Regions from separate parts of the Pantoea sp. GABEPS69 genome, predicted to be linked through region 3. Evidence: predicted binding sites of a transcription regulator. Region 3 holds the regulator's gene; each other region holds the start of a gene.
What was found. Region 3 encodes CRP, which controls carbon source genes, mostly activating them, when cyclic AMP is high. Its sites were predicted from a motif close to ATGTGANNNNNNTCACAT; they were not measured.
Positions count from the first base shown of each region.

Region 1 (5,588 bases), 580 kb from region 3:
GCGGCTGACCGCCGTAGAGGCTGAAGGCGATCACGTTCTGTTCGGGTTTCGTCAGATCGATCGGTTCCGGCCGCGCCGCCGGAAAGGGGTAACGCTGACCCTGACGAAAACGCGCGTCTGCGCCGTTCAGCGCTTCCAGGCCATATTTCGCCAGCTCCTCTCGCTTGCCCATCCAGCCGCACAGCTCCGCCAGTCCATCCAGCCAGGTTTCCGAAGCGGTCGCGCGCACGGCGGGCGGCGCCTGATAGATTTTCTGATAGACGCGGTAAGATTTGCTGTAGTGGCCGAGCCGCAGCAGACAGAGCGCGTAGTCGCTCAGCACCTGCATCTGATTTGGCATGATGCGCAGCACCTCTTCGCAGCAGCTGGCGGCGGCGGCGTAATCCTGCTGTGACATATGCTGGCGAAAGCGCGCGGCGGCGTTTTCAAGGCGCGCCTGCATGGCGGCGGGAGAAGCGGTTAAGGCGGATTTCTGTCGTGGCGGCGTGTGGCGCATCGGGCGATCCTCGCTTTTGCTGTAAAGAGCAGAGGCAGCGCGCAGAGGCGCTGCCTGAAAGCGTTATAACAAACGGCGCGCCGCTTCGACCACAATTTTTACCGCATCGCTCTCGGTCTGCTTCATGGCGGCCGCATCCGGGATCTCTTTCTGGGTACGGTTGACGATGACGCCCGCTACCATGCCCGCACGCAGCCCCTGGCTGGCGCACATCGTCAGCAGCGTGGCAGACTCCATCTCATAGTTAAGCACGCCCATCTGCTGCCACTCCTTCATCGAGCCCTGAAAGCGGCTGACCACGCGGCCGGAGAAGGTGTCGTAACGCTCCTGACCTGGATAGAAGGTGTCGGACGACGCGGTAACGCCGATATGGGTAGTCGCGCCACTCGCTTCTGCTGCTGCAACCAGCGCAGTGGTGCAGGCGAAATCTGCTACGGCGGGAAATTCCAGCGGCGCGAAGTGCTGGCTGGCGCCGTCGAGGCGCACCGCGCCGGTGGTGACCAGCACGTCGCCGACGTTAATATGCGGCTGAATAGCGCCGGTGGTGCCGACGCGCAGGAAGGTGCGCACGCCAAGCTGCGCCAGCTCCTCTACCGCGATAGAGGTCGACGGGCCGCCGATGCCGGTAGAGCAAACGACGACAGGCTTGCCGTCCAGCTTCGCCAGCCATGAGGTGAATTCCCGGTGCGACGCCAGCGGCTGAGCGTCCGCCATCAGTCCGGCAATTTTCTTTACGCGCTCCGGGTCGCCGGGAACGATAGCCAGGGTCGCGCCCTGCAGATCGGCTTTGGTCAGGCCAAGGTGGAAAACGTCAGACATAGCAAACTCCTGAACAGGGAAGTGAAGCGCGCCACTCTACGTCAGCGCAGCGCAAATTTGTGTGATAACAATCACTATCAAAAATGAATGTTACATTTTACATAGATAACAATGCGATCTTGGTCACATAACCAAGCCATTCAGAACGCCATTGCTACAAGCTGTGTGCGTCGGGCTTCGCAGCAATGTTAAAGAGGAGAGTGTTTTTGCTTGCTCCCTACTCTGTTCCCGGTCTCTGGTCCAGACGTCATCTGGCCAGGCTATAGTTACGTGATTGCGCTACTGCCAGCACGGAGAAAAAAATGAAAACCGAAGACAATATGGCACAAAAATCATCGACGGGCGGTTTTGCACCTGCAGTACAGCCGACCGCCTCAACCACGATTCATACCGACAGCCAGGATATTCAGGCGGGCGAAACCTCGGTGCCGAGCCAGGGCGAAAATATGCCCGCTTACTACGCCAGACCGAAAGAGGCGAACGGTCCGCTGCCGGTGGTGCTGGTGGTGCAGGAGATCTTTGGCGTGCACGAGCATATTCGCGATATCTGCCGTCGGCTGGCGCTGGAGGGCTATCTGGCCGTGGCGCCGGAACTCTATTTCCGCGAAGGCGACCCGAATGATTACAACGATATCCCTACCCTGTTTAGCGAGCTGGTCAGCAAAGTGCCGGACAGCCAGGTGCTTTCCGATCTCGACCACGCCGCCAACTGGGCCGGCCGCAACGGCGGCGATATCCGTCGCATGGGCATTACCGGCTTCTGCTGGGGCGGCCGCATCAGCTGGCTTTACGCCGCGCACAATCCGCAGCTGCGCGCTGCCGTCGCCTGGTATGGTCGCCTCATCGGCGAGAAAACCATGAAGCAGCAAAAGCATCCGATCGATATCGCCGTAGATTTAGGCGCGCCGGTGCTGGGCCTCTACGGCGGCCAGGACGATGGCATTCCGCTGGAGAGCGTGGAGCAGATGCGTCAGGCGCTGCACGCCGCTAACGCCAAGGCGGAGATTGTTGTCTATCCCGACGCGGGCCACGCCTTCAACGCCGACTATCGTCCGAGCTATCACGCCGAATCGGCGCAGGATGGCTGGGCGCGTATGCTGACGTGGTTTAAGCAGTTCGGCGTCGTCTGATTACGCACGTAATAAAAAAGGGGCGCCGCAGCGCCCCATCCTCAATAGCAACACATCCTCAACTCAGGCTTTTTCGCCGCGCAGTTTCTTCGCCGCCTCCACCATATTCGCCAGCGCCTGACGGGTTTCCGTCCAGCCGCGCGTTTTCAGGCCGCAGTCCGGGTTGACCCACAGACGCGCTTCCGGGATGCGCTGCGCCGCTTTACGCAGCAGATTCTCTATCCACTCGACGCTCGGCACGTTCGGCGAGTGAATATCGTAAACGCCGGGGCCGATTTCGTTCGGATACTCAAATGCCTTAAAGGCTTCCAGCAGATCCATATCGGAACGCGAGGTTTCGATGGTGATGACGTCGGCATCCAGCGCCGCGATGGACGCCATGATGTCGTTGAATTCGCAATAGCACATGTGGGTGTGGATCTGGGTGTCGTCTTTCGCCACCGCGGCGTTAAGGCGGAAGGCGTCGACCGCCCACTTCAGGTAGGCGGCCCAGTCGGACTGGTGCAGCGGCAGGCCTTCGCGCAGCGCCGGCTCGTCAATCTGGATAATGCCGATGCCGGCCGCTTCGAGATCCGCGACCTCGTCGCGCAGCGCCAGCGCGATTTGCTTCGCGATGGTTTCGCGCGACACGTCCTCGCGCGGGAAAGACCAGCAGAGAATGGTTACCGGGCCGGTCAGCATTCCTTTCACCGGCTTGCTGGTCAGCGACTGCGCATAGGTCGCCCACTCCAGGGTAATCGGCCGCGGGCGGCTGACGTCGCCGATAATCACCGGCGGCTTGACGCAGCGCGAGCCGTAACTCTGCACCCAGCCGTTCTGGGTGAAGACGAAACCCTCCAGGTTTTCGCCGAAATACTCCACCATGTCGTTACGCTCCGCTTCGCCGTGCACCAGCACGTCGAGGCCCAGACGCTCCTGTTCGGCGATCGCCTGTTTGATATGCTGCGCGATGCCGGTGCGGTAGCTGGCGCCGTCGATATTGCCTTTTTTGAAATCGAGCCGCAGGCCGCGGATCTCGGTGGTCTGCGGGAAGGAGCCGATAGTGGTGGTCGGCCAGGCCGGCAGATTAAAGCGGCTGCGCTGCGCGCGGGCGCGGACGGCGTAAGCACTGGCGCGCTCGGTATCCTGCGCGGAGATCGCCGCCAGACGCCTGCCGACCGCCGCGTTGTGCACGCGGCTGGAGTGGGCGCGATGGCGAACTGGCGCGCTCCAGGCCTCCAGCGAGGCCGCGTCGTGATGGTTGAGCGCGTCGCTTAACAGCTTCAGTTCGCCGCATTTTTGCAGCGCGAAGGCGAACCAGCTTTTTACTTCGTCATCGAGGCGGGTCTCTGCGCGCAGATCGATCGGGCTATGCAGCAGCGAACAAGAGGTGCCGACCCACAGCAGGCGACGCTGGCCAATCAACGGCTGTAGGCGTTCGAACCAGCGGCTCAGGTCGGCGCGCCATACGTTGCGGCCGTTGATAACGCCAAGCGACAGCAGCCACGCCGCCGGCAACTGCTGGTGTAGCTGCGCGAGGTCGTCGCGGCCGTGCACCAGATCGACATGCAGCCCCTGCACCGGCAGCGCGCGAATAACATCAAGGTTCTGGCCGATGCTGTCGAAATAGGTGGTCAGCAGCAGCTTCACGTTGCCCTGCAGCGCCTGGTAAGCGGGCCTGAACGCTTCGCGCCACGCCTGCGGCAGCTCCAGCGACAGCGCCGGCTCGTCAATCTGCACCCACTCGACGTCGCGTTTTTTCAGCTCGGCCAGCACCTGCTGGTAAACCGGCAGAATATCATTCAGCAGCGACAGGCGGTCGAACGGCTCGCCTTTAACTTTGCCCAGCCAGATATAGGTCACCGGGCCGAGCAGCACCGGCTTCACCTTGTGGCCCAGCGCCAGCGCTTCGTCCACTTCGTCCAGCAGCTGGGTCCAGGCGAGTTTAAATGTCTGGCCTTTTGTGAACTCCGGCACGATGTAGTGATAGTTGGTGTTAAACCATTTGGTCATCTCGGCGGCGGCGGCCGGTTCGCCGGTCGGCGCCCGACCGCGCGCAATGCGAAACAGCGTATCGAGGTCGACGGTGTCGTCTTGATTCTGATGGCGCGCCGGAACGTTGCCCAGCATCAGGCTGGTGGTCAGCACATGATCGTACCAGGCGAAGTCGCCCACCGGCAGCAGATCCACGCCCGCCTCTTTCTGCTGTTGCCAGTGGCGGGCGCGCAGTTCGCGTCCGGCGGCCAGCAGCTCTTGCTGAGTCGCTTTGCCCGCCCAGTAGCTCTCCTGCGCCTTTTTCAGTTCGCGACGCAGGCCGACGCGGGGAAAGCCGAGGCTGTGGTTCAGAATGGTCATATGCTGTTCTCCCGATAATTTCTCTTTGGCTTCGTCTGGCAGCCAAAGATGTTTAGCCGTCCAGATGTTTACACCGCTATATTCTGCGGGTAGTGTATGTTCCTCAAGCGCAAATTGTTCAATCTCCATGTGAAGGACGCTCATGATCGAACTTAAGCACCTGCGGACGCTTCAGGCTCTGCGTAATACCGGCTCGCTGGCCGCCGCCGCCGCGCAGCTTCATCAGACGCAATCCGCGTTGTCGCATCAGTTCAGCGATCTCGAGCAGCGGCTGGGATTCCGCCTGTTCGTACGCAAAAGCCAGCCGCTGCGCTTCACGCCGCAGGGCGAAATTCTGCTGCAGTTGGCGGAGCAGGTGCTGCCGCAAATCCAGCAGGCGCTGCAGGCATGCCACGAGCCTTATCAGGCGACGCTGCGCATCGCCATTGAGTGCCACAGCTGCATTCAGTGGCTGACGCCGGCACTGGACAACTTTCGTCAGAGCTGGCCGCAGGTGGTGATGGATTTTAAATCGGGCGTGACCTTCGATCCGCAGCCTGCGCTGCAGCAGGGCGAGCTGGACGTAGTGCTGACTTCCGATATCCTGCCGCGCAGCGGCCTGCACTACACGCCGATGTTCGACTTTGAAGTGCGTCTGGTGCTGGCGCCCGATCATCCGCTGGCGCAGGTCGAACACATTACGCCCGAGGACCTGGCGCAGGAGGTGTTGATGATCTATCCGGTGCAGCGCCAGCGACTGGATATCTGGCGACACTTTCTTCAGCCGGCAGGCGTCAGCCCGGCCCTGAAGAGCGTGGACAATACGCTGC
Region 1 is NZ_CP118618.1:3,827,268-3,832,855, forward strand. Features, by position in the region: gene PVE98_RS18585 (lipopolysaccharide assembly protein LapB) at 1-496, opposite strand, end outside; gene udp (uridine phosphorylase) at 560-1,315, opposite strand; gene PVE98_RS18595 (dienelactone hydrolase family protein) at 1,618-2,445, shown strand; gene metE (5-methyltetrahydropteroyltriglutamate--homocysteine S-methyltransferase) at 2,509-4,779, opposite strand; gene metR (HTH-type transcriptional regulator MetR) at 4,922-5,588, shown strand, end outside.
Region 1: the regulator CRP is predicted to act here: its motif matches at 1,427-1,444, upstream of udp (uridine phosphorylase).

Region 2 (5,588 bases), 240 kb from region 3:
TGGCGTTGCGCCAGGCCCTTCGCCACGCTGCCCGCGATGCGCTCCAGAATTTGCGGGCCGACGGCGGTGGTCACCAGATCGACCTCCGCAACCAGCGCGATAATGTCGTCGCTGGTGCTGTTGACGGCGCTGACGCCCTTCACGATTTCCACTTTCGCCTGCTCGCCAACCACATGTACTGGATATTCATGACGCGCGTTCAGTGCATCCAGCACCACCTGGTTAACATCGGCGAACACCAGTTCAATGCCTGCATCCGCCAGCAGCTTGCCAATAAAGCCGCGACCGATATTACCTGCTCCAAAATGTAACGCTTTCATAATATTGACCCATATCAAATGACGATGGGGCGGGCACGCCCGCCCCGGAAATCGGGACGGGCTTACCCGCCCCAGGGAAATTCACGCAGGACGTTTAGGCGGTCGCCGGGCTGCCCGACAGCAGATCCAGCACTTCCTGCACGCTGGTGGTGTGCGCCAGCTTCTCAATCACGCTTTCGTCGTCCAGCGCATTGGTCAGGCTGGTGATCACCTGGATGTGCTCGTTATTGCGCGCCGCGATGCCGATAACCAGGCGGGCCACGTCATCCGCATCGTCGCCGAACAGCACGCCCTGCGGATACTGACAGAACACCACGCCGGTTTTCAATACGCGATCTTTCGCTTCCACCGTGCCGTGCGGCACGGCAATCGACTCGCCGAGATAGGTCGGGGTGAGTTTTTCTCGCGCCAGCATCGCTTCAACATATTCCGGCTGAACGTAGCCGCCTTTCACCAGCTGCTCGCCGGCGAAGCGGATCGCCTGCTCTTTGTTGCTGGCGCTCAGGCCGAGGAAGACGTTGTCCGCGCCCAGCTTAAACAGATGCGGATTGCTGGTGTCGTAGCTGTCCGCCAGCGCGGTCTGTACCACTTCGCGGTGCGCTTCGCTGCGGTTTGCCGCCACCAGGCGATCGGTCAGATTGCTGTAGAGCGCGCTGTCGAGGAAGTTGTTCAGCGAGATATGCTGCGCCTGCGGCGCCTGACGCATCGCGCGCTCGGTGAGGTCGCGGTGGGTAATCACCAGATCGACGTCGCCCGGCAGCGAGTTAATCGCGCTGTTAGTAACGGACACGTTCGTGAGTCCCGCATCCTGCAATTTCTTACGCAGCACGCCTGCGCCCATCGCGCTGGAACCCATGCCGGCGTCACAGGCGACGATGATTTTACGCACGTGGCTAACGTCAACGCTGCTGGCGTCGGCGACGACCGGCGCGCCCGCTACGGCCTGGCCTTTTGACTGGGCTTTCATGTCATGCATGCGTTTGGTCGCCGCTTCGATATCGTCTTCTTCTTTGACTTTGCTGGTTTTCAGCAGGATAGAGGAGACCACAAAGGAGACCGCAAAGGCTGCGATAATCGCCGCGATATTGGCAAAGTAGGCGCCTTTCGGCGTCATCGCCAGCACCGCCAGGATAGAGCCTGGAGAGGCCGGAGAGACCAGACCGCCATTGAGCAGCGTCAGGGTGAAGACGCCGGTCATGCCGCCCAGAATCACCGCCAGCAGCAGACGCGGCGCCATCAGCACATACGGGAAGTAGATTTCGTGAATGCCGCCGAGGAAGTGGATGATCGCTGCGCCGCCCGCAGACTGCTTAGCGCTGCCGCGGCCGAACATCATATAGGCCACCAGCACGCCCATGCCCGGACCCGGGTTCGCTTCGATCAGGAAGAAGATCGACTTGCCCGCTTCGCTTGCCTGCTGGATGCCCAGCGGCGAGAAGATGCCATGGTTAATAGCGTTATTAAGGAACAGGATTTTCGCTGGCTCAACGAAAATCGAGGTCAGCGGCAGCAGGTTGTTCTGCACCATCAGGTTGACGCCTGCGGCGAGAATATGCGACAGACCTTCCACCAGCGGACCGATAGCCAGAAACGCCAGTAGCGCCAGCAACATGCCGATAATACCGGCGGAGAAGTTGTTGACCAGCATTTCGAAGCCGCTTTTGATTTTACCGTCAACGGCGCGGTCGAAAGATTTGATCGCCCAGCCGCCCAGCGGACCGGCAATCATCGAGCCAAGGAACATCGGCATATCGGCGCCGACAATGACGCCCATGGTGGTGATCGCGCCGACCACGCCGCCGCGATCGCCGCCAACCAGACGTCCGCCGGTGAAACCGATCAGCAGCGGCAGCAGGTAGGTGATCATCGGGCCGACCAGTTTCGCCAGCGTCTCGTTAGGAATCCATCCGGTCGGGATGAACAGCGCGGTGATGATACCCCAGGCGATAAACGCACCGATGTTAGGCATCACCATATTACTCAGAAAGCGACCAAAGCTTTGAACCTTGACCTTGACTGATGAGGACATAAAGCCACCCCTTATCGAGACGCGCTGCAATAAGAGAGCGCGTTTGTTTTTGTTAAGCCAGCACGGCGTCGAACCGTCGCTATTACTGTATGCAGGCGGACTCTAGCACGCCAATATGACGCTGCGTAGCGGGCGGTTTAAGTGTGATCCAGATCACTCAATTAAGGTGGGGACAGGGGCTGTTTTAGTGAGTTAGATCACATAATAACGGTGTAAAAAAAGCACAGAGGCTATTTTTTCGCCGCCAAACAGGGGTAAATGTGACTGATATCACATTTAGATCTGTTCTGTTTGTTTCATATATGTGACTACGATCACAAAGTATTTTTGGTCGAAAATGCGCCAGATCACACTCCCGACGGCGCGTTTCTCTGACTGGCGATAATCTGAAAGAGAGTAACAGCAGAAAGGCCGAGACAAGCGCGGGGCTTGTCTCGGAAGAGAGATTACTGCAAGCCGTTTTGAACGGCTGTTTGCGCCTGGGTTAACGCCTGCGCGTTAGCGGAGATAGTGCTCATCAGCGCATTATATTGCGTGACCTGATCGGGAGTCGGGAACTGAACGGCGTTATTGTTAAAGCTCACGCGCGGTCCCTGCTGCTGCAGGAAGTCGCCCGCCTGCGCCGCGCCCTGGCTCAGCGCCTGTAGCTTCGGCAGCAGCGGCACCAGCTGAGTGGCTGGCTGCGTGACGACTTTGTCGTAAGCGGCGTCGTAGACCTTTTTCAGATCCTCCTCCTGCTTAAGCGAGGCTTTGCTGCTGTCCGCCTGCATTTTAGCGCTCTCCAGCTGCTGCGTGACAATCACCAGCGCGCCGTTGGCCTGGCGCAGCGCGTCGCGGCGCGTCAGATAGTCCTGCGGCACGCGGATCGCCGACAGCTCATCGACCACCGGACGCATGCCCTGATCGATCGCCTTATTCACCTGCTGGGAAAAGCCGTAAAGGATGGCGTAGTCGCCCGCATATTTACCAAAATTCTGCTTCTGGCTTTCGCTCAGGCTCGGCAGATGTTCGCCGCTGCGCATGACGGTGTTTTGCAGAAAATCGATAAAGGCTTTGCGCTGATCGCCCTCTTTGTCGCCGCACGCGGTGAGGTTAAGCACCAGTAACGCGGCGCCGAGCAACATGCCGGTACGCATCCAGATGCGAGAAATTCCTGATGCCATAAGGGCAACTCCTGTAAATGAGAATGTAGATAACCGAGGAATGGTCCTAAAGAATAGAGCAAAGTAGCGCTCAGGCACAACGCCGGCAAGCGCGAAACGCGCAGCGGCAGAGAGGTATCCGGGCAGTCGCCTGCCCGGAAGGGTCGAAAGGATTAACCGGTATTACGCATGCCTGCTGCGACGCCCGCGATGGTCACCATCAGCGCCTGCTCGACGCGCGGATCGGCCTCTTCACCGCGCGCTTCCTGCGCGCGCGAACGCTGCAGCAGCTCCGCCTGCAGTACGTTGAGCGGATCGGTGTAGACGTTACGCAGCGCGATCGATTCGGCTATCCACGGCTGATCCGCCATCAGATGCGCGTCGTTGGCGATGGTCAGCACCGCTTTGATGTCGGCGTCAAGCTGGTCGCGCAGCTGTTTGCCCAGCGGCCACAGCGCGGTGTCCACCAGACGCTGATCGTAATACTCCGCCAGCCACAGGTCGGCTTTGGCGAATACCATCTCCAGCATGCCGAGCCGCGTCGAGAAGAACGGCCAGTCGCGGCACATCGCTTCGAGCTGATCCTGATGGCCCTCGTCCATCGCCTTTTGCAGCGCCGCGCCCGCGCCGAGCCAGGCTGGCAGCATCAGACGGTTCTGCGTCCAGGCGAAGATCCAGGGAATGGCGCGTAGCGACTCGACGCCGCCGGTCGGGCGACGTTTCGCCGGACGCGAGCCGAGCGGCAGCTTGCCCAGCTCCTGTTCCGGCGTGGCGGAGCGGAAGTAGGGTACGAAGTCCGGATTTTCGCGCACGTAGCCGCGATACATGGCGCAGGAGTGCTGTGAGAGCTGATCCATAATGCTGTGCCACTCTTTTTTCGGTTCCGGCGGCGGCAGCAGGTTCGCTTCCAGGATCGCGCCGGTGTAGAGCGACAGGCTGGCGATGGTGACTTCCGGCAGGCCATATTTAAAGCGGATCATCTCGCCCTGTTCAGTCACGCGCAGGCCGCCTTTCAGGCTGCCCGGCGGCTGAGAGAGCAGCGCCGCGTGTGCGGGCGCGCCGCCGCGACCGATGCTGCCGCCGCGTCCGTGGAACAGCGTCAGAGCGATGCCGGCTTTCTCGCAGGTTTTGATCAGCGCGTCCTGCGCCTGATACTGCGCCCAGCTGGCGGCCATCACGCCGGCGTCTTTCGCCGAGTCGGAGTAACCGATCATCACCATCTGCTTGCCCTGAATAAAGCCGCGATACCAGTCGATGCTCAGCAGCTGACTCATGACGTCGTTAGCGTTGTTGAGGTCGTCGAGGGTTTCAAACAGCGGCGCCACCGGCATCGCGAAGGTGATGCCCGCCTCTTTCAGCAGCAGATGTACAGCCAGCACGTCGGACGGCGTCTTGGCCATCGAGATTACGTAGGCGGCGATGGAGCCCTGCGGTGCTTCGGCAGCGACGCGGCAGGTTTCCAGCACTTCGCGCGTTTCGTCGCTCGGCTCCCAGTGGCGCGGCAGCAGCGGACGTTTGGAGTTCAGCTCGCGCACCAGAAAGGCCTGTTTATCCGCTTCTGACCAGCTTTCATAGTCGCCGAGGCCGAGATAGCGGGTTACTTCGGCGATCGCTTCGGTGTGTCGCGTGCTCTCCTGACGCAGATCGATGCGCACCAGCGGCACGCCGAAGCACTTCACGCGGCGCAGCGTATCCAGCAGCTGACCGTTGGCGATAATGCCCATATCGCACTGCTGCAGCGACTGATAGATAGCGTAAAGCGGCGTCCAGAGCTGATCGTTGGAGACCAGCAGATCGGCGGGACGCGGCAGACGCTCGCCCTTCAGGCGGCGCTCGAGATAAGCCTGAGTATTCAGCAGCTGGCTGCGCATGCGCTTCAGGATGACGCGATAAGGCTCAATGGCTTCAGGATCGCCGCACAGCTCGCGCACCTCTTCGCTGCATTCGGACATCGAGAGCTCGGAGATCAGCACGCCGATATCGCGCAGAAAAAGGTCGGCGGCTTTCCAGCGGCTAAGCTGCATGGCGTGACGCGTCACCGTGGCGGTCACGTTCGGGTTGCCGTCGCGGTCGCCGCCCATCCAGGAGGTAAATTTC
Region 2 is NZ_CP118618.1:58,387-63,974, forward strand. Features, by position in the region: gene mtlD (mannitol-1-phosphate 5-dehydrogenase) at 1-320, opposite strand, end outside; gene PVE98_RS00275 (PTS mannitol transporter subunit IICBA) at 415-2,349, opposite strand; gene PVE98_RS00280 (DUF3053 domain-containing protein) at 2,796-3,512, opposite strand; gene ppc (phosphoenolpyruvate carboxylase) at 3,665-5,588, opposite strand, start outside.
Region 2: the regulator CRP is predicted to act here: its motif matches at 2,608-2,625, upstream of PVE98_RS00275 (PTS mannitol transporter subunit IICBA).

Region 3 (5,588 bases):
CAGGCGATCGCCCAGGCTTTCGGCGCGAAGATAGTGCGCGCCCGCCAGGCGATGCACGGTAAAACCTCCGCTATCGCCCACAACCAGCGCGGCGTGTTCCGCAACCTCAATCATCCCCTGACCGTTACGCGCTACCACTCTCTGATCGTGGCGTGGGACTCACTGCCCGACGCGTTCGAGATCACCGCCTGGAGCCTGAAAGAGGGCGAGCCGGATGAGATCATGGGCTTTCGCCACCGGGAAATAGCGCTGGAAGGGGTGCAGTTTCATCCGGAAAGCATTCTGAGCGAGCAGGGGCATCAGCTGCTGCGTAATTTTCTTGAAACCTGAAGTTATGTTTGCCTTCGGTTGATTTATTATGCATATTTTATGACTATTATTTCACTGTGGCTCAATAAATAATCAAAGGTGGTCGTCGATGGCAGCGGAGAAAATTGCGGTAACGCGGGAAACGTTCGATAACGTCATTTTGCCTGTTTATGCACCTGCGCAGTTCGTGCCGGTCAAAGGCAAGGGCAGCCGCGTCTGGGATCAGCAGGGCAAAGAGTATATCGACTTCTCCGGCGGCATCGCCGTCACGGCGCTGGGCCACTGTCATCCGGCGCTGGTCGAGGCGCTGAAAACTCAGGGCGAAACCCTGTGGCATCTGAGCAACGTCTTTACCAACGAGCCAGCGCTGCGCCTTGCCAGCAAGCTCATCGCCGCTACCTTCGCCGATCGCGTCTTCTTCGCTAACTCCGGCGCGGAAGCGAACGAGGCCGCTTTCAAGCTGGCGCGCTACTACGCCTGCCAGCGCCACAGCCCGTTCAAAAGCAAAATCATCGCCTTCCACAACGCGTTTCACGGCCGCACACTGTTTACCGTTTCCGTTGGCGGACAGCCGAAATACTCCGACGGCTTCGGGCCGAAACCGGCGGATATCGTGCACGTTCCCTTTAACGATCTCGAGGCGGTAAAAGCGGTTATCGACGACCATACCTGCGCCATCGTGGTCGAGCCGATTCAGGGCGAGGGCGGCGTGATGCCCGCGACGCCAGAGTTTATGCAGGGGCTGCGCGCACTGTGCGATAAGCATCAGGCGCTGCTGGTGCTGGACGAGGTGCAGAGCGGCATGGGACGCAGCGGCAAACTGTTCGCCTATGAGCACTACGGCGTGACGCCGGATATTCTCACTACCGCCAAAGCGCTGGGCGGCGGCTTCCCGGTCAGCGCCATGCTGACCACTCATGAAATCGCTTCAACTATGTCGCCGGGCGTACACGGCACCACCTATGGCGGCAATCCGCTCGCCTGCGCGGTCGCGGAAGCGGCGCTGGACGTGATTAATACGCCGGAGGTGCTGGAAGGCGTTCAGGCGCGTCGCGAGCAGTTCGTCGCGGCGCTGAAGGCGCTCGACGCGAAGCGGGATCTCTTCTCGGAAATCCGCGGCAAAGGACTGCTGATCGGCGCGGCGCTGAAGCCGCAGCACGCCGGTAAGGCGCGCGACATCCTTAACGCCGCAGCGGCGGAAGGGCTGATGGTGTTAGTGGCGGGCACCGACGTGATCCGTTTTGCGCCGTCGCTGGTGATTGAGCCCACCGATATCGAAGAGGGCATGGCGCGTTTCGCCCGTGCGGTAGAACGCGCGCTGACTGCCTGACTATCCTTTCCGCAAATGCCTGATTAGCCAGCGGCCATGGTGCGGCCGCTGGCTCCACGCCAGCGACGATATGGTGTGCATCACGTTAAGATGCTCCAGAATACGCTTCACATGCTGCTCCAGAATCGTCGTCGGCCCTTCATCCAGATTCTCTACGCCCGCCATCACGTTAGTTTGCGAGCCCGGCCCGTCATACTCCAGCCGCTGCTGGCAGCGCTGCAGCGCAACTTCGCACGACTGCAGATAGCGCTGCGCCAGATCCGGCGTCAGCATGGTGTGCTCGCGGGCGAGGATGGTCATGGCGTTAATATGCTCGACGATAAACTGGCTGTGCGTGACCCACAGGCGCATATCTTTCAGATACTGGGCGTTGAAGCCCGGCTCCTGCATCGCCTGATTGAGCGAGTTGAAGAGCGCGTTGTGCGCCTGATTGACCTGCATGCGCTGATAGGCCAGCTTCTTCGCCTCCTGCTCCGGCCCCAGCAGCAGCCGCAGCGCATCCTGATAGGTTTCCAGCGCGTCGTGGGCGTTTTGACGCAGCAGCCCGCTCTGCCACTGCGGCCACAGCCACAGCATGCCGCCGAAGGCGATCAGGCAGCCCATTAACGTGTCCATCAGGCGCGGCAGTAAAAACTGCGCGCCGTTCAGCGACAGCAGCTGCAGCGAGTAGACCGCCGTCACGGTAAAGCCGATCATCGACCAGCCGTAATATTTACGCGTCACCAGATAGCTCACCAGCGTCACCACCAGCATAAACAGCAGCACCAGCGATTCCGGCACCGCGAAGCGCAGCGAGGCGGCGGCGATCGCCAGGCCGACGAAGGTGCCCAGCGCCCGGTGCTGGATGCGCACCCGCGTGGCGCTGTAGCCGTTCTGGCTGACGAACATAATGGTCATCAGGATCCAGTAGGGCTTGGGAATATCGAACAGCATCGCCAGCGCGCTGCCGAACATCAGCATCACGGCGAAGCGCGCCGCGGTGCGCAGCGCGGCGGACTTTAGCGACAGATAGCTGCGCAGCGCGGGCAGCAGCGGCAGGCGGCGCTGGCGATCGGTCATCAGGTCGCGCTGGTAGAGCGGTTTTTGCGTGCGCAGTACGCGCGCGATGCGGCTGAAGTGGTAGTAGCAGAAGTGGCCCACCGGATTATCGGGATGCTGACGGGCGATCTTCTCCAGCGCGCCGAGCGGCTTCTCCATATCGAAACGACTCGGCAACTGATGGTAAAGAATGGCGTCGGCCAGCGCGCGCAGCCGCGCCGAGATGATTTTGGCGTTCCAGCGGATCACCGCTTCCGCATGGCTGCGCTCCACCAGCTTCTGCACCTCTTCCGGCTGATGCAGGCTGACGGAGATATGCTCCTGCAGGTCGAGCGCCACCTGAAACGCGCGCGTCAGCCGCTTGTGGCTGTTGTCGCGGCTGGCGGAGAGCATATGCATCTGCTGATAGCAGGTGTTGATCAGATCGACCGCTTTCTGCTGACGCGCCAGCAGCGGCGGCAGCGCCTTTTCCGGGTCGGTAAGCTGGGTCAGCAGGGTATATTTCGCGTCGCAGTAGTCCGCCAGCTCGCGGTAGATCAGGCTCAGGGTTTCGCGCATCGGCTGCTCTTTCCACAGCCAGAACCAGAACCAGTTGAAGAGTCCGTACCAGAGCGTGCCGCCGATATAGAGCAGCGGCGGCACATAGATCGGCATGCGGCCGATCAGGCTCAGGGTAAAGATGGCCGCCACCAGCGTGCCGGAGAGCAGGCGGCCGTGCAGCGGGCTGATTTCGCCGGTGACGCCCAGCAGCAGCGGCAGGGCGAAGAGCACGGCAGGCAGCGGCACCCCTTTCAGGGTTAATAGCTGGATCAGAAAGCTGCCGAGCGCGAACAGCGAGCCGCCGACGATGAGACGTTTGAAGAAGCGCTTATGGGGCGTATCCAGACCCGCGACGTTGCAGCAGGCGGGAACCAGAGAGAAGAGCAGGCCTTTTTGCAGATCGCCGAACAGCCAGCCGAGCGCCACCGGAATGCAGAGCACCAGCGTCTGCCGCAGGGCATAGTTAACTTCGGGGTGATAGATGATTCGACGCCACATCACTTCACTAAAAGCAGTAACGGCGTGACGGTGACATCACGCCGTGAGTGAGAGGAAATCAGCGGGTGCCGTAAACGACAATGGTTTTGCCGTGTGCGGAAATCAGATTCTGGTCTTCCAACATTTTCAAAATGCGGCCCACGGTTTCGCGCGAGCAACCAACGATTTGGCCAATTTCCTGACGAGTAATTTTGATTTGCATGCCGTCGGGATGCGTCATGGCGTCTGGCTGCTTCGCCAGGTTAAGCAGGGTTTGTGCAATACGTCCGGTCACGTCGAGGAAAGCTAAATTGCCCACTTTTTCCGATGTAACCTGCAGACGGCGCGCCATCTGCGAAGAGAGACGCATTAAAATATCCGGATTCACCTGGATAAGCTGACGGAATTTCTTGTAGGAAATTTCCGCTACTTCGCACGCGGTTTTCGCGCGTACCCAGGCGCTGCGCTCCTGACCTTCTTCAAACAGGCCAAGCTCGCCGATAAAATCACCCTGATTCAGGTAAGAGAGGATCATCTCTTTGCCCTCTTCATCTTTGATCAGCACCGCCACGGAACCTTTCACGATGTAGTAGAGGGTTTCAGCCTTCTCACCCTGATGAATCAGCGTACTTTTGGATGGATATTTGTGAATATGGCAATGGGACAGGAACCATTCGAGTGTAGGGTCTGTTTGCGGTTTGCCGAGAACCATTCGCTATTATCCTCTGTTGTAATCGTGCCCAAAACGCGGGGGGATTAATCCCTGCCAGGCGATGAAAGCTTCAAGCGTTTCCCCTAAAGGAGATTATTCGGGCCTTATTTTGCGCCAGGCGCTTGATGTGTCCCGTCTTCGTCCCTAACAGAACGAACTATTTTCAGCACTGTTTGTAGCACAGCTTTTGCCGACTGTCTTCTGTTGTCTCGCTTCAGCAAAGGGGGGATTACTCTGGATTGCTGTTTGCCAGGTGAACGCGTACTCTGGCGGCAAACAGGCTATTCTCGAGGTGGAAACATGCAGGCAAGAGTGAAGTGGGTCGAAAGATTAACCTTTCTCGGCGAGTCGGCGTCGGGACATCAGATCCTGATGGACGGTAACTCCGGTGATAAAGCGCCCAGTCCAATGGAGATGGTGCTGATGGCCGCGGGCGGCTGTAGCGCCATCGACGTGGTCTCTATTTTGCAAAAAGGCCGCAACGATGTGGTGGACTGCGAGGTGAAACTGACCTCGGAGCGTCGCGAAGAGGCGCCGCGCCTGTTTACCCATATCAATCTGCATTTTGTGGTGACCGGCAAGGCGCTGAGCGATAAAGCGGTGGCGCGCGCGGTGGATCTCTCGGCGGAGAAATACTGTTCGGTGGCGTTAATGCTGGGCAAAGGCGTAGAGATGACCCACAGCTATGAAGTGGTCGCGCTGTAAAAAAGCGCACCCGCGCCTGACCAGTCCTGGTCAGGCGATCTGTTTGCCTTCCATCAGCCGCTGCACCAGCGGCGCCATAATCAGCTCCATCGCCAGCCCCATCTTGCCGCCCGGCACCACCAGCGTATTGATATGCGAAATAAATGAGCCCTGCAGCATCGCCAGCAGATAGGGAAAGTCGATATGCTCCAGCCCGCGAAAGTGAATTACCACGAAGCTCTCGTCCAGCGACGGAATTTCGCGCGCGGCGAACGGGTTCGAGGTATCGACGGTCGGGACGCGCTGGAAGTTAATGTGGGTGCGTGAAAACTGCGGCGTAATGAAGTTGATGTAATCCTCCATTGAGCGCACCACCGAGTCCATCACCGCCTCGCGCGAGTGGCCGCGCTCGCCGGTGTCGCGCACCAGCTTCTGGATCCACTCCAGGTTGACGATCGGCACCACGCCCACCAGCAGATCGACTTTTTCCGCCACGTT
Region 3 is NZ_CP118618.1:303,059-308,646, forward strand. Features, by position in the region: gene PVE98_RS01365 (aminodeoxychorismate synthase component II) at 1-330, shown strand, start outside; gene PVE98_RS01370 (aspartate aminotransferase family protein) at 419-1,639, shown strand; gene PVE98_RS01375 (YccS/YhfK family putative transporter) at 1,640-3,715, opposite strand; gene crp (cAMP-activated global transcriptional regulator CRP) at 3,774-4,406, opposite strand; gene PVE98_RS01385 (OsmC family protein) at 4,707-5,111, shown strand; gene PVE98_RS01390 (phosphoribulokinase) at 5,142-5,588, opposite strand, start outside.

Region 4 (5,588 bases), 1.5 Mb from region 3:
TGAGCAAACTGGGTCGTCAGCTGCTGGGCGCAAGCAGCGATCGCCTGCAGGAGAACTCGCTGTTCGACGTGGTGGACGCCATCCGTCAGGCCAAAAGCGACAAAAACATCACCGGCATGGTGCTGGATCTGCGCGATTTCGCCGGCGGCGATCAGCCCTCTCTGCAATACGTCGGCAAAGCGCTGCGCGAATTCCGCGACAGCGGCAAGCCGATTTTTGCCTTGGGCGATAGCTATAGTCAGGCGCAGTACTATCTCGCCAGCTACGCCAGCAAAATCTATCTCTCGCCGCAGGGCACGGTCGATCTGCACGGTTTCGCCACCAACGGCCTCTACTATAAAACGCTGCTGGATAAGCTGAAGGTTAACTCCCACGTCTTCCGCGTCGGCACTTATAAATCGGCGGTCGAACCTTTCCTGCGCGACGATATGTCACAGGCGGCGCGCGACGCTGACAGCCGCTGGGTCGGTCAGTTGTGGCAGAACTACCTGAATACCGTAGCGGGCAACCGTCAGATTACGCCGGATCAGCTGTTCCCAGGGGCGGCGGCGGTGATCGCCGGACTTGAGGCGGTAAACGGCGATACCGCCAAATATGCGCTTAACAATAAGCTGGTGGATGTGCTGGACAGCCGCGCGGCGGCCGATCAGCAGCTGGTGAAAACCTTCGGCTGGGATAAAGCCAGCAACGACTACCACAGCGTCAGCATCTATGACTACAACGTGAAACAGCCGACCCAGCAGGATGGCAATATCGCGGTGGTAATGGCGAGCGGCGCGATTATGGACGGCGAGGAGACCCCCGGCAATGTCGGCGGCGACACCACCGCCGCGCAGATCCGCGATGCGCGCCTCGATCCCAAAATCAAGGCGATTATCCTGCGCGTCAACAGCCCTGGCGGCAGCGTTACGGCGTCCGAAGCGATCCGTGAAGAGCTGGCCGCCGCACATGCGGCCGATAAGCCCGTCGTGGTTTCTATGGGCGGCATGGCGGCCTCAGGCGGCTACTGGATCTCAACGCCAGCGGACTACATCGTCGCCAGCCCGAGCACCCTGACCGGCTCCATCGGCATTTTCGGCGTCATCAATACGCTGGAGAACAGTCTGGACAGCATCGGCGTGCATACGGACGGCGTCGCCACCTCGCCGCTGGCGGACGTGGCCTCCACCAAAGCATTGCCGACTGAAGTGCAGCAGCTGATGCAGCTGACGATTGAAAACGGCTACCGCAACTTCGTCGGTCTGGTCGCCGCTTCGCGCCATAAAACGCCGGAGCAAATCGACGCTATCGCGCAGGGCCACGTCTGGACCGGCAGCGACGCTAAAGCCAACGGCCTGGTAGACGCGCTGGGCGACTTTGACGATGCGGTGAAGAAAGCGGGCGAACTGGCTAAGGTCGCGAAGCCGCAGCTCACCTGGTATCAGGATCAGCCGGGCATGTTCGATATGCTGCTCAGCCAGGTCAACGCCTCGGCGCAGGCGGTGCTGCCGACCACGCTGAAAGCCTGGCTGCCCGCGCCGATGCTGGACGTAATGAGCGCCATGAAACAGCAGCCCGGTCTGCTGAATAACCTCAACGATCCGCAAAATCGCTATGCGTTCTGTCTGAACTGCGGCGAAGTGCGATGAAGCTCGCAGCCCGGTCCTCGATCGGGCTGCTTTTCCCCCGCTTTCCCCTTATACTGCGCGTTTTACGGCAAGTCTGAGTTTCTGATGCAAAAGAAAAACATCTATGTCGCCTATACCGGCGGCACTATCGGCATGCAGCGCTCCGCGCAGGGCTATATTCCGGTTTCAGGTCACCTGCAGCAACAGCTGGCGAATATGCCGGAGTTCCACCGCCCTGAGATGCCGGATTTCACTATTCATGAATACGATCCGCTGATCGACTCTTCCGATATGACGCCCGAAGACTGGCAGGCTATCGCGGAAGATATTCGACAAAATTATGATCGCTACGATGGATTTGTTATCCTGCATGGAACCGATACCATGGCCTTCACCGCTTCGGCGCTGTCGTTTATGCTGGAGAACCTGGCGAAGCCCGTTATCGTGACCGGTTCGCAGATCCCGCTGGCGGAGCTACGCTCCGACGGCCAGCAAAACCTGCTGAATGCGCTCTACGTGGCGGCGAACTATCCCGTGAATGAAGTCTCGCTGTTTTTCAACAACCAGCTCTATCGCGGCAACCGCACCACGAAAGCGCATGCGGACGGCTTTAACGCTTTTGCATCGCCGAACCTTTCCGCCCTGCTGGAGGCCGGCATCCATATTCGCCGGCTGAATACGCCGCCCGCGCCGCAAGGCCATGGACCGCTGAAGGTGCATACCATTACGCCGCAGCCTATCGGCGTCGTCACCATCTATCCAGGCATCTCGGCGGATGTGGTGCGCAACTTTTTACGCCAGCCGGTAAAAGCGCTGATCCTGCGCTCCTACGGCGTCGGCAACGCGCCGCAGAACGCCGAGTTTCTCGCCGAGCTGCAGCAGGCCAGCGAGCGCGGCATTGTAGTGGTTAACCTGACCCAGTGTATTTCCGGCAAGGTGAACATGGGCGGCTACGCCACCGGCAATGCTCTTGAGCATGCGGGCGTCATAAGCGGATTTGATTTAACGGTGGAAGCCGCGCTGACCAAGCTCCACTTTTTACTGAGTCAGTCGCTCTCCTGCGATGAGATCCGCGCCAGGATGCAGCAAAATTTGCGCGGTGAACTGACCGAAGACTAATTACGGAGCCACCTGTTATGAAGCAGGCCCTCATCATCATAGATATTCAAAACGATTTTTGTCCCGGCGGCCCCATGGCCGTGCATGAAGGCGATATGACCGTGCCGGTCGCCAACCGCTATGCGCGCGAATTCCGCGCCCGCGGCGAGTGCGTGCTGGCGCTGCAGGACTGGCATCCGGCTAACCACGGCAGCTTCGCCTCGGTATCCGGCGAACCGGTCTACACGCTGGGCGAACTCAACGGGCTGGCGCAAATCTGGTGGCCGGATCACGGCATTCAGGGTTCCGCCGGCGCCGAGCTTCATCCCGGCCTCGATCGCAGCCTGATCGACGCGGTATTCCATAAGGGACAGGATGTCGACGTCGACAGCTACAGCGCCTTTTTCGACAACGGCCATCGGCGCAAAACCGAGCTGGACAGCTGGCTGCAGGCGCGCGGGATAACCCATCTTGTGATGCTGGGAATCGCCACGGACTACTGCGTGAAGTACAGCGTGCTGGACGCGCTGGAGCTGGGTTATCAGGTGACGGTGGTGAAGGAAGGCTGTCGCGGGGTGAATCTCAGCCCGGAAGACAGCGATATCGCGTTCGCCCAGATGAAGGCGCAGGGTGCGGTGCTGATTTAGCGCTATAGCGTAAGGCCGACGCAAGGTCGGCCTTATATTCAGTGCAGATTGATGCGCGTAATCTCTGCGTCGATACCGAACTCTTCTTTCAGCTCTCGCTTCGATTTTGTCACCATTTCGCCGCCCTTGCCGATGGTCATATGCTGCGGCGCCTCGTTATGGCGCGCCTGATAGAGCATCACCAGCTGCAGGCAGTTGTCACGCTGCTCCTGCGACAGCGCCACGCCGTCCGGCCATTTACCGGTTTCCACCGCCGTTGCCAGTCGTTCGTAGACCTCAGGCGTCATGGCGTCGACCATCGCCTCAAGCTGTTGTTTCATTCATCACCCCTGCTGTTCGTCGCCCTGCTCGTCGGTAAAGCTCAGCGACGCCGAGTTAACGCAGTAGCGTTCGCCGGTCGGCTGCGGCCCGTCCGGGAAGACGTGTCCCAGGTGCGCATCGCAGTTATTACAGCGAATTTCGATCCGATGCATGCCGTGAGAGTCATCCTCCAGATAGCGAATCGCGTCGTCGCCTACCGGCTGATAGAAACTCGGCCAGCCGCAGCCAGAGTCATACTTGGTTTCCGAGAGAAACAGCGGCGCGTTGCAGACCAGGCAGTGATAGATGCCTTCCTGTTTATTATGCAGAAGCGCGCCGCTGAAAGGCGGTTCCGTGCCGCGCTGCTGGGTCACATAGCGCTGCATTTCAGACAATTGCGCAATTTTTGCTTCAGGTGCGGTTTCTTTAGCCATTTGAGTGGTTCCGGAGAGTGTCATTCTGAAAAAATCGTCTACTATTCTAACAAACGAATAACATTACCGGGGCTTTTTTCGTGCTTAGCGACCATACTTCCCTTTCGCAGCGTAGATTTGTGACCTCGATCACCTTTTGCTAGCGCTATCCCTTTATATTCAGCAATCGGGTTTCGGCATCATCTCAACACGCTTGTTGCGCAAGCGGTTGCGCATCAAATTATTCCTGTCGAACGGATTGACCTGTCGCAACTATTGACACGATTCCGCTTGACGCCTGGTAAGGTTTTTGTAATTTTACAGCCAACCTTTTATTCACTAACAAATAGCTGGTGGAATATATGACTATCAAAGTAGGTATCAACGGTTTTGGTCGTATCGGCCGTATCGTTTTCCGTGCTGCTCAGCAGCGTTCTGACATCGAAATCGTTGCGATCAACGACCTGTTAGACGCGGACTACATGGCTTACATGCTGAAGTACGACTCAACGCACGGCCGCTTCGACGGTACCGTTGAAGTACAGGACGGCGCGCTGATCGTTAACGGCAAAAAAATCCGCGTTACCTCTGAGAGAGACCCGGCTAACCTGAAGTGGGACGAAGCAGGCGTTGACGTTGTTGCTGAAGCTACCGGCATCTTCCTGACTGACGAAACCGCACGTAAACACATCACTGCCGGCGCGAAGAAAGTCGTGCTGACCGGTCCGTCTAAAGACGACACCCCGATGTTCGTTCGCGGCGCTAACTTCGACAAATATGCTGGCCAGGACATCGTTTCTAACGCTTCCTGCACCACCAACTGCCTGGCACCGCTGGCGAAAGTCATCAACGACAAATTCGGCATCGTCGAAGGTCTGATGACCACCGTTCACGCGACCACCGCCACGCAGAAAACCGTTGACGGCCCGTCTCACAAAGACTGGCGCGGCGGCCGCGGCGCATCTCAGAACATCATCCCGTCTTCTACTGGCGCAGCGAAAGCCGTGGGCAAAGTCCTGCCGGAGCTAAACGGTAAACTGACCGGTATGGCGTTCCGCGTACCGACTCCGAACGTTTCTGTTGTTGACCTGACCGTCCGTCTGGAAAAAGCGGCTTCTTACAAAGAAATTTGTGCAGCGATCAAAGCCGCTGCAGAAGGCGAGATGAAAGACGTGCTGGGCTACGTTGAAGACGACGTGGTTTCTACCGACTTCAACGGCGAAGTGCTGACTTCCGTGTTCGACGCTAAAGCTGGCATCGCGCTGAACGACAACTTCGTGAAACTGGTTTCCTGGTACGACAACGAAACCGGCTACTCAAACAAAGTTCTCGACCTGATCGCGCTGGTTGCTAAATAAGCAGACCGGTCACGACAGACAACAAGGGCGACTTCGGTCGCCCTTTTTTTTCGTAGCAACAGGAAGGATTCGGTTATGCAAGATAAAATTTTCTCGCTGCCCGTGGTGAAGCAGATCTCCCCTTACCTCTCGCAGCGTCAGCTGGGCGATCTGCCGGTGATTGTA
Region 4 is NZ_CP118618.1:1,812,200-1,817,787, reverse strand. Features, by position in the region: gene sppA (signal peptide peptidase SppA) at 1-1,628, shown strand, start outside; gene ansA (asparaginase) at 1,713-2,726, shown strand; gene pncA (bifunctional nicotinamidase/pyrazinamidase) at 2,744-3,352, shown strand; gene PVE98_RS08950 (YeaC family protein) at 3,391-3,672, opposite strand; gene msrB (peptide-methionine (R)-S-oxide reductase MsrB) at 3,676-4,086, opposite strand; gene gapA (glyceraldehyde-3-phosphate dehydrogenase) at 4,428-5,423, shown strand; gene PVE98_RS08935 (D-hexose-6-phosphate mutarotase) at 5,499-5,588, shown strand, end outside.
Region 4: the regulator CRP is predicted to act here: its motif matches at 4,204-4,221, upstream of msrB (peptide-methionine (R)-S-oxide reductase MsrB).